One region of the Rhizobium sp. P44RR-XXIV genome, then DNA from elsewhere that is predicted to be linked to it. Evidence: predicted binding sites of a transcription regulator. Region 1 holds the regulator's gene; each other region holds the start of a gene.
What was found. The regulator PhoB, encoded in region 1, activates phosphate uptake and scavenging genes when phosphate is short. The targets are predictions, from matches to a motif close to TGTCATNNANCTGTCAT.

Region 1 (3,276 bases):
ACAGTTCACCTTGAGGATAGAAAAATGGTCTCCACTCACATTCTCTCTGCCTATGACGAAGACCTGAAGTTCCTGACGCGCCGTATTGCGGAAATGGGCGGCCTGGCCGAGCAAATGGTCAGCGACAGCGTTCGGGCGCTGGTCCAGAGCGACACTGGTCTTGCGCAGAAGGTCATCTCCGACGACGTCATCCTCGATCATGCCGAGCGGGAAGTCGGCGACAAGGCCATCGTCACCATCGCCCGTCGTCAGCCGATGGCTGCCGACCTGCGCGAGATCATGGGTTCGATCCGTATCGCTTCCGATCTGGAGCGCGTCGGCGACCTCGGCAAGAACACCGCCAAGCGCGTCATCGCCGTGCAGGGTACGGGCGTTCCGCGTCGCCTGGCTCGTGGCATCGAGCACCTTTCCGAATTGGCGCTTAGCCAGCTCAAGGAAGTCCTCGACGTCTACGCCACACGCTCGCCGGACAAGGCCGTGTCGATCCGCGAACGCGACGAGGAAATCGACGCGATGTACACCTCGCTCTTCCGCGAGATGCTGACCTACATGATGGAAGATCCGCGCAACATCACCACCTGCACGCATCTTCTCTTCTGCGCCAAGAACATCGAGCGCATCGGCGACCATGCCACCAACATCGCCGAGACGATCTATTACATGGCGACGGGTGCTCAGCCCGAAGGCGAGCGCCCGAAGGACGATACCGCCAATACCGTCGGCGCAGTGACGGAATAATCCGAAAGCGAAGAAAGGAGACCATAGGCGCATGGTTCCGAGAGTTGCTGTTGTAGAAGACGAGGAAGCGCTCAGCGTTCTGCTGCGCTACAATCTCGAGGCCGAAGGCTTCGAGGTCGACACGATCCTCAGAGGCGATGAAGCCGAGTTGCGTCTCCAGGAGCGCATTCCCGATCTTCTGATCCTCGACTGGATGCTCCCCGGTGTATCCGGCATCGAGCTCTGCCGCCGGCTGCGCATGCGGCCGGAGACGGAGCGCCTGCCGATCATCATGCTGACGGCCCGCGGCGAGGAAAGCGAGCGCGTGCGCGGTCTTTCCACTGGCGCGGACGATTACGTCGTCAAGCCGTTCTCGACACCCGAGCTGATGGCTCGCGTCAAGGCGATGCTGCGGCGCGCCCGTCCGGAGGTTCTCTCCACGGTGTTGCGTTGTGGCGATATCGAGCTGGACCGCGAGACGCACCGCGTTCACCGCAAGAGCCGCGAAGTGCGGCTGGGACCGACCGAATTCCGTCTTCTGGAATTCCTGATGTCCTCGCCGGGCCGCGTCTTCTCGCGCTCGCAACTGCTCGACGGCGTGTGGGGGCATGATATCTATGTCGACGAACGCACGGTCGACGTGCATGTCGGTCGCCTGCGCAAGGCGCTCAACTTCTCCAATATGCAGGATGTCATCCGCACCGTTCGCGGCGCGGGCTACTCCATGGAGGCCTGAGCGGGAATACCCGATCAGGCACTCAACATTACAGCGCCACGCGTCTTTCAAGACGCGTTAAGGTCGCTGTAATATCTTAGAATTCTGCATAATTTTCCCTCAAATCGGTTCCGATTTAAGGAATTATGCAGTCGCGGCGGAAACAGAAAACGGGCCCCAAAGGGCCCGTTTCTTTATCTCAGTGATGAAGTGTCTCAGCCGCGCGCTGAGCTGGCCTGCGCCGTTCATGCACCGGCTGGTAGGCCAGGCGCTGATGGTAGGTGCAGTAGGGCGATGAATCCGGGCTCTCGTTGCCGCAGAAGTGGAAATCGTCCTTCAGGGGATCGCCGACCGGCCACTTGCAGGTGCGCTCCGTCAGCTCCGTCAGGCCGAGGCGCCGGGAGATTGGAACGACCACATTGGCAGCCGGGCGATACTGGATCTCGTTGACCGTATCGATCTCGACCTCTTCCTTCAGCATGGTTGCGCCCTGCTGGCGGGTAACCGTGCGGGTTGCGACGCGCGCCTGATAGTTCGAAGCCCGCGGCGCCGTGGCGCTGCGCTTCGGCGTGCGAGCCGCCGCCGTCGTACCGCCAGCCTTCGCTCGGCCGGGAAGGTTCAAGCGATGCACCTTGCCGATAACGGCGTTACGGCTGACGCCACCGAGCTGTGCCGCGATCTGGCTGGCGCTCAACCCTTCGGACCATAGCTTTTTCAGCTTCTCGACGCGTTCGTCTGTCCAATTCATGCCCTGTCTCCGCTGTCGCGTTTCCGATGGCAGAATCCCTCACCATTGCCTCGCATGGGGATCGAGGCACGAAACGCTCTAAAATTGTGGTGACTAGTTCCGCCGCATGCAGTCTAGCAATTGGTTTTTAACCTAGTGTGAGGCAGACTCCGTGACAAGAGTCGCGGGAATCTTGAGGAATCGATTTCGAGGTTTTCCCCAACTTGCTGTCCGGGCGTGGCATTTCTGCAATATGCGGCGCCGAACGTATCCCTTTTGCGCGCAAGCACTTTCTCGCACCTGCTAAAGCGCCAGTTTTGTTGACATCGCGGTGCAAAACAACAATAGTGACCGGGCCGCCGCAAGGCGGCATTTTTGATTTTTTCGGACCCCTTTCGTAAAAACGAAGCGATTGGTCCTTAAAGTTGTGATCGAGGAGATATGGCCATGGCCGAGACCGCGCCGCTTTATGATACCTACATGCGAGCTCCGCTGCGGTTCGAGCGAGGCGAAGGCGTATGGTTGATCACTGAAAGCGGTGAACGCTATCTCGATTTTGCAGCCGGCGTGGCGGTCAATTCGCTCGGTCATGCTCATCCCCATCTTGTCGCCGAGCTGAAGGCGCAGGCTGACAAGGTTTGGCATCTGTCCAACCTCTACGAGGTGCCTGGCCAGGAAAAGCTGTCGAAGCGGCTGACGGAAGCCACTTTCGCCGACAAGGTGTTCTTTACGAATTCGGGTGCCGAAGCGTTGGAATGCGCCATCAAGACGGCGCGGCGTTATCAGTTCGCCAAGGGGCATCCTGAGAAGTTTCATATCATCACCTTCGAAGGTGCCTTCCATGGCCGCACCATCGCGACGATCGCGGCCGGCGGCCAGGAAAAATATATCGAAGGCTTCGGTCCGAAGGCTCCCGGCTTCGATCAGGTACCGTTCGGTGATCTCGATGCCGTGCGCGCAGCCATTACCGAGGCGACGGGCGCTATCCTGATAGAGCCGGTGCAGGGCGAGGGTGGTATCCGCCCGGCGACCAATGAATTCCTGCGTGGTCTCCGCCAGATCTGCGACGAGCACGGCCTGTTGCTGGTTCTCGACGAGGTGCAGTCCGGCGTCGGTC
Region 2 (3,276 bases), on a different contig from region 1:
CGCCGTCATGATGGCCTTCAAGAATGGTGAGATACGGCTGCTCGTGGCAACAACCGTCGTCGAAGTCGGCGTCGACGTTCCCGATGCCACGATCATGGTCATCGAACATGCGGAGCGTTTCGGTCTGGCGCAGCTCCATCAGCTGCGCGGTCGCGTCGGACGCGGAGACGAGGCCTCCACCTGCATCCTGCTCTACAAGGGGCCGCTTGGTGAAACCGGACATGCCCGGCTCTCGATCATGCGCGACACCGAGGATGGCTTCCGTATCGCCGAGGAGGATCTGAAGCTGCGCGGTGAAGGCGAGCTTCTGGGCACGCGCCAGTCCGGCACGCCGGGCTTTCGCATCGCCAGCCTGGAAGCTCATGCCGATCTTCTGGAAATCGCCCGCAAGGATGCCGCCTATATCATCGAGCGCGATCCGGAACTGACCGGAGAGCGCGGCATGGCGATACGCACCTTGCTCTATCTTTTCCGCCGAGATGAGGCGATCCGTTTCCTGCGAGCCGGATGACTGGATGGACGCGGTCAGCGCGCCCATCCTCCTTCAAAAGGCTTACTTGCCAGCACGACCGGGAATGGTCACCTGGAACACCTGGAACATGGTGTCGACATCGGCGCCGCTATCATCCTTGTAGGCGGCTCCAACCTGGAAACCATCCTGGGTGATGAAGTCGTTGTCGTTGGCGACGAACAGGAAGTAATCGTCCGGCAGCTTCGGGTCCTGAACGCTGGCAAGCGACATCGCTTCCCACTTCTCCGAAAGATTGCTGCGATCGTTCGGAGCACCGTTGTGCAGGCCGAAACGTGCGAGATCGGCGCTATCGTTGATGTCAATGAACTGGTTGACGGCCGCCGGCTTTACCGTGGGGTCGAGAACGCCCTTGGGCGCGACCGATGTGCCGGTATCGAACTTGCTGCCGGCAATGTCAGTGGCGGCGGAGACGTCGACAATGTCGATGCTGCGGTAGAGGGACTTGTCGCCCTTCTGGCCATAACCATTGCCGCTGTCACGCGCCAGCATCAGGAAGCTCGTCGACGAAAGCGCCACGATCTCGCTCTGGGCCGCAACGACCGTCTTGCCCTTCTCATTGGTGAAAACCGGCAATGGTACGACATATTCATGCACCAGTTTCAGATGAGCGACATCGGAAGCGTCATAGACAAGCGCGCGCGTGTTCTGCCGCGTCGAGCTGGAATCGCCGCCATCCTGGCGGGTCGCCGACTGCAGTACGGCGATCAGGAACTTGCCGTCAGGGGTGAGAGACATGCCCTCGAAGCCCTGGTTGTTCTGACGTCCGCTGGTCGGATCCTTGGGATCGGGCGCAGCTTCGCCGGGGCCTGGATTGTTCGATGAGAAATTCACGGCGCCATTGCGCATCGGCAGGAATGCATCCGGCGGTGTCGTGGCCGACAGCATCCGGCCATCCGCCGAGAAGCGATAGATATAGGGGCCGTATTCATCGCTGATAAACATCGTGCCATCGGGCAGACGGGCAATCGCTTCATTGTCCAGCGAGATCTTGCCGTTCGGCGCTTCGGGCAGCAACGGCATACCGCCTTCAGGATGGCGGGTGCCATTGGCCGGATCGAAACCGGTCGCCTCGACGCCCTTGTCGTCCTTCAGAAGTAATGTGTCAGCAAGCTTGGCGTCGACACCCGATTGCTCCTTGCCGGCCGGCGGCGTTGCACCGGGAGCGACCGGCGTCAGCAGGATATCGATCGTGTTGAGGCGTGCGCGATAATCGGTGGTGCCTGCAACATTGTAGCCGCGATCCGGCAGCAGCCACAGCGAGCCCTTGTAGGTGCCGTCGGCATTGCGGACCCAGTTCTTGGTGTCGATCGACATGCCCGAGCCCGAGCCGAAGGTCTCGCCGAACTTGTCGCGCTGGCTGGCCGGAATGCGGCCGATGGCGACCCGGCCCTTGTTGACGAGCGTTACGCCCTGAACGGCTACCGAAGTATCGGCAAGTGCTGCGACCGGCGCAGCGAAAACAAATGTGGCAAGTGCTGCCGACAGCAGCGGCAGGCTCTTCGAACGCATATATTTCAAGGCAATATCCTCCTGATGAAAACCCTTGTGGAGACAGCGGCATCATCCTCGGCTTGGTCCATAGCCTTGCGTCGAACAGCAATCGCCCGGCGCCCAAGCACCGAGCATTCAATGATGAGATACATCCGATTGCCTGTCCCCATCGACGATCTAAGGTGTCAACATGATAGGCGCATGACAATTCGCGCTGCGCGCGAAGATCGTCAACGAGCTGCGGGAATGGCCGTTTCTAGGTCAGAGACTTCATCGGAACCGGCGCGCGCAAGCCCTTCGCGGCAACAAGCTCCTCCTTGTATTCCGGCGAGACCAGGCCGCCGGAAATCAAAAGTTTCGCGCCGTCCTCAGGCCCCATGTCGAGCACCGTAATCTTTTCGCGCGGAACGAAAACCAGGAAGCCTGCTGTCGGCACCGGTGTCGGCGGCAGGAACACTGCGACCATATCGTGACCCATGGCATTAAATTTCGAGGCAATCTCGCCCTTGGCATCCGTCGAAATGAACACCATGGACCAGAGGCCAGGGCTTGGATATTCGATCAAACCGACCTTTTTGAAAGAAGTGCCCTGCTCCTTCAACACCGTCTCGAAGATCTGCTTGACGCTCTTGTAGATGCTTCGCACGAGCGGCACGCGATTGACGATCGACTCGCCAAAACGAACGATGCTTTGCCCGATCAGGTTCTTGGCCAGGAAACCGACGATGGTGATGAAGATCATCGCGATCACCAGGCCGGTGCCTGGGACAGCGAAGTTCAGATAGCTCTCAGGATCGTACCGCGCGGGAATATAGGGGCGGACCCAGCTGTCTGCCCAATGGACGACGGACCAGGTAAGCCAGATCGTAATGGCGATCGGAGCGCAGATGATGAGGCCGGCCAGGAAATTGTTTCTGATCCGCGTCGTCACGGACATCTTGATGAGTTTCTCAGTCATGTGCCGTTCGAAAACTCCATTCCGCCGCCTACCGCTATCAGGCAAATCCTCCCCCAACCTCTCCTTAAGGAAAAGTGCCAGAAATCGATGTGGCATACAACCCGGCAGTCATCCCGCCGCGCCGAACGGAGCTTCCTCTCACGACGACGTGACCACCGGGCGCAAATGGAGCGAGGCCCTACTCCACCGTCACCGATTTGGCGAGGTTGCGCGGCTGATCCACATCCGTGCCCATGAAGACGGCGGTATGATAGGCAAGCAACTGAATCGGCAGCGAGAAGATGATCGGCGCGAT
Region 3 (3,276 bases), 410 kb from region 1:
GTTGTCGACGGCAGCGTGATACTGCGTCACCGCCTTCAGGTCGTCGGCGCTCATCGGCAACAGCTTCTGCTTGTCGATCAGCTTCAACGCTTCGCCGATGAGGTAGATGTCGTTGCGAACGTTGCTGACAAGACCGTTCGGCAGCTTTTCGACACTTGGATAGGCGGCGATCTCGGTGCTGGTTGCGTGGATATAGGCCTGCAATGCCGGCGTCGTCGCGTCCGACCAGGTCTTGCTCTTCACGGCATCGCTGACGGCTGCCTTCGGATCGGCAGGTGCGGTCACACCGGGTTTCACATACTTCCCAAGTACCGTCTCGACCTGTGCCGAAGCGGCCTTGTAAGCCTCGAGATAGTTGATGTCGGGCGTCTTGTTGAGAGCGAAGGCGGTGGGGACGAGGCCGATGAGGATGAGCATGATGAGGCCCATGCCCTTCTGGCCGTCATTCGAACCGTGGGCAAAACTGACACCCGTGCAGGTGAAGATCAGCAGCCCGCGGATCCACGGCGGCGGCGGTGCATTGCCCTTCGGAGCTTCGTAAAGCGCCTTGTTGCGGATCAGCACCTTGGCGACCAGCAGCAGCAGAGCGGCAGCGCCGAAGCCGATGATCGGCGACAGCAGCAGCGACATGCCGACGCTGCTTGCCTGTGACCAGTCGACACCGCTGGTGGCGGAGCCGGCGGGCGCCAGGAATTGATTGGCAAGACCGACCCCGATGATGGAGCCGACGAGCGTATGCGAGCTCGATGCGGGCAGGCCCAGATACCAGGTGCCGAGGTTCCAGATGATGGCGGCGGTCAAAAGGGCGAAGACCATGGCAAGGCCCGAGCCGGAGCCGACCTGCAGGATGAGTTCGACCGGCAGGAGCGCCAGAATGCCGAAAGCGACGGCGCCGGAAGAGGTGAGAACGCCAAGGAAATTGAAGAAGCCGGACCAGATGACGGCAAATTCAGCCGGCAGCGAGCGCGTGTAGATGACCGTTGCCACGGCGTTGGCCGTATCGTGGAAGCCGTTGACGAATTCAAAACCCAGCGCGATCAGCAGGGCAAGACCAAGCAGAATCCACGGAACGGCAGCAGCTTCGGCGAGATCGCTGCCAAGCGCGTAGCCCACATAGGCAAGGCCGCCGAGAATGACCACGCCAAAGAGCGGCAAGAACCATTTTGCCGAGCCGCTGGCGCCGTGAATTGGGTGATTGGTATTGCCACCCTCTGAACTGTTGGAAGCGAGGTCGACCATCCAGAACTCCTTTATGGCAAACGATAGGTTTGGTGTAAGCCCCGTTCATGAAACTCTCGTGACGCGCGAAGAGGGCCTGATATCCCGGGCCAGCAAGCAGAAATGGGTCGCAAGGGATCGGTATCGACAGCTCCCGGTCGAGTGATCTGTCTCGAAACCAATCTTGTTTCCGCCGTTAAATGGCCTTTTTCGGTTCAGCCCGCGTTCATGCGCCAGGGCTTTAAATCCAGTCTGTAAGGGACTTGGTTAGAGGACCACCAAAATGAGATCGTCCGTTTTTGCCATCGCTGCTTTGCTTGGTGGCCTGGCTGTATCTTCGGCAGAAGCAATGCCTGTACCGGCTGTCGGGACAACTGCCGCGGTGCCGATTGTGAAAGTCGACTATGCCTGCGGTCGTGGCTGGCATGTGACCCGTTGGGGTGAATGCCGCCGGAACAGATGGGGGCCGCCGCCGCCGCGTTATGGCTGGGGTGGGGGCTATCACCGGCCGCCGCCATGGGGTTGGCACGGTCATCGCGACGGTTGGCGTGGTGATGGCGGCTGGCGTGGTGATGGTGGCTGGCGCAGGGATCGCTGGCGTGATCGCCATCGCGACTGGTAAATTGAGAAACACCGCCGCGTTCAGCGGCGGTGTTTTTTTATGGGTGAGGTTCGGTCCGTAAAGCCCGTGCCGTCAGCCATAGTCCGGCGCCGATCGCCAGCAGGACCGACAGGATTGCCAGAAGACTTTGGGCATGACGGATGATGTTGGCCGGCTTTGGCCGGATGAGATCGGCCGTGTTGAAATTTTCGCTGCTGAACTGGCAGAGAACAAGCGACAGATTGTTGCGCACGAGCGCGGCATCGACCTCTGAGGCGAGATCATCGACAGAAGCCGTATCGCCTTTCATCGTCCGCATCTTCAGCAACACCGCCTTGGCGGCGGCGAGATAGGCATGCGAGCATTCGTTGAACGGGCTTTCCTCGTCGCTGACGCTGCCGGGCATCATGCCCCAGAGACAATAGGCGCGCTGGATTTGGGCGAAATTCAGCAGTCGGCGAAAGGTCTCGTCGGTATTGGACACATCCTCGGCAATCGCAATGATCCGCCCGTAATAGGGCGCGATCACGGCCATTTCACCATGTGTGAGGCTTGGTATAGGGATGCCGGCCTGGCTCCCGGAAGAGCCGCCGTGAGCCGAAAGCAGCGTCGGCCAGCTCGATAGAATGAGGCATATCACGGCGAACAAGACGCCGCTTTGCAGTCGGCGTTTCCCGCGCACGGTGGCGTGCGCGGGATGCGGCAGATATGCCATTTCAGGCGCGGCGCAGCGTCGCGTTGCTGCGATAGCGCGTCTGCGGCAGCTCGCGTTCCGCCCAGGCGCCGAAGCCGAGAGCGAGTGTCGTCCAGAGGATGACATGCATGCCAAGCGATGTGACGCGGAACTTCCAGAGCACGACCGCCGAGAACTGTTCGGGCACTTCGTTCACGGACGGAAGCAGATACTGGATCAGCGCGATGAAGGCGATATAGCCGATGCCGGCGATGATCGTTCCGTTCCATGATCCGTAGCGCGCCGCCAGCCGGCGTCCAAGCCCGATCGCAACGATCATGCCGACGATCGAGGCGGCGATCATGATGAAGAACAGTTCCGTTCTGGCACCGATCGTGTCGGGATTGCCGACTGCCGGCGGATTTGCCGGATACTTGATATCGGGAACGAGCGAAATCGTCACGAAAGCGGCAATTGCGAGCAAGACCGCGGTGCCGCGCGCGCCGAGGGGGCTGATGCGGCCGTAGACGAAGGAGAAGACCAGCGCGAACAATCCGCCGATCGCCGTCGAAAAGAGTATAGCTCCCGTGAGGAGGCCAGGGCCGGCTTGTGTAGCGCGACTGACGATTTCGGGTTCCGGGGCTTCCCCGGCGGCTTGCGCTACCTTTTCTTCGAAGCCGATGGCCCAATCGACCTGCGGCTCCCCGAATGTGTGGGCGAAAGCGAAAACCAGAATACCAGCGAGCGCTCCGACGATCATGCCGCGGAGTAGAAGACGTCCAAC

Region 2: a site for PhoB is predicted at 2,214-2,230, ahead of BSK43_RS21250 (esterase-like activity of phytase family protein). Genes of this name have one in related genera too.
Region 3: a site for PhoB is predicted at 1,287-1,303, ahead of BSK43_RS08800 (inorganic phosphate transporter). Genes of this name have one in related genera too.

Annotation. Positions count from the first base shown of each region.
Region 1 is NZ_MPVZ02000025.1:288,579-291,854, reverse strand. It holds gene phoU (phosphate signaling complex protein PhoU) at 25-738, shown strand; gene phoB (phosphate regulon transcriptional regulator PhoB) at 770-1,453, shown strand; gene BSK43_RS06740 (GcrA family cell cycle regulator) at 1,632-2,180, opposite strand; gene BSK43_RS06730 (aspartate aminotransferase family protein) at 2,607-3,276, shown strand, end outside.
Region 2 is NZ_MPVZ02000028.1:851,677-854,952, forward strand. It holds gene recG (ATP-dependent DNA helicase RecG) at 1-511, shown strand, start outside; gene BSK43_RS21250 (esterase-like activity of phytase family protein) at 554-2,050, opposite strand; gene BSK43_RS21255 (DUF502 domain-containing protein) at 2,280-2,981, opposite strand; gene glmS (glutamine--fructose-6-phosphate transaminase (isomerizing)) at 3,160-3,276, opposite strand, start outside.
Region 3 is NZ_MPVZ02000025.1:697,891-701,166, reverse strand. It holds gene BSK43_RS08800 (inorganic phosphate transporter) at 1-1,239, opposite strand, end outside; gene BSK43_RS08795 (hypothetical protein) at 1,502-1,840, shown strand; gene BSK43_RS08790 (hypothetical protein) at 1,878-2,534, opposite strand; gene BSK43_RS08785 (CbtA family protein) at 2,536-3,276, opposite strand, start outside.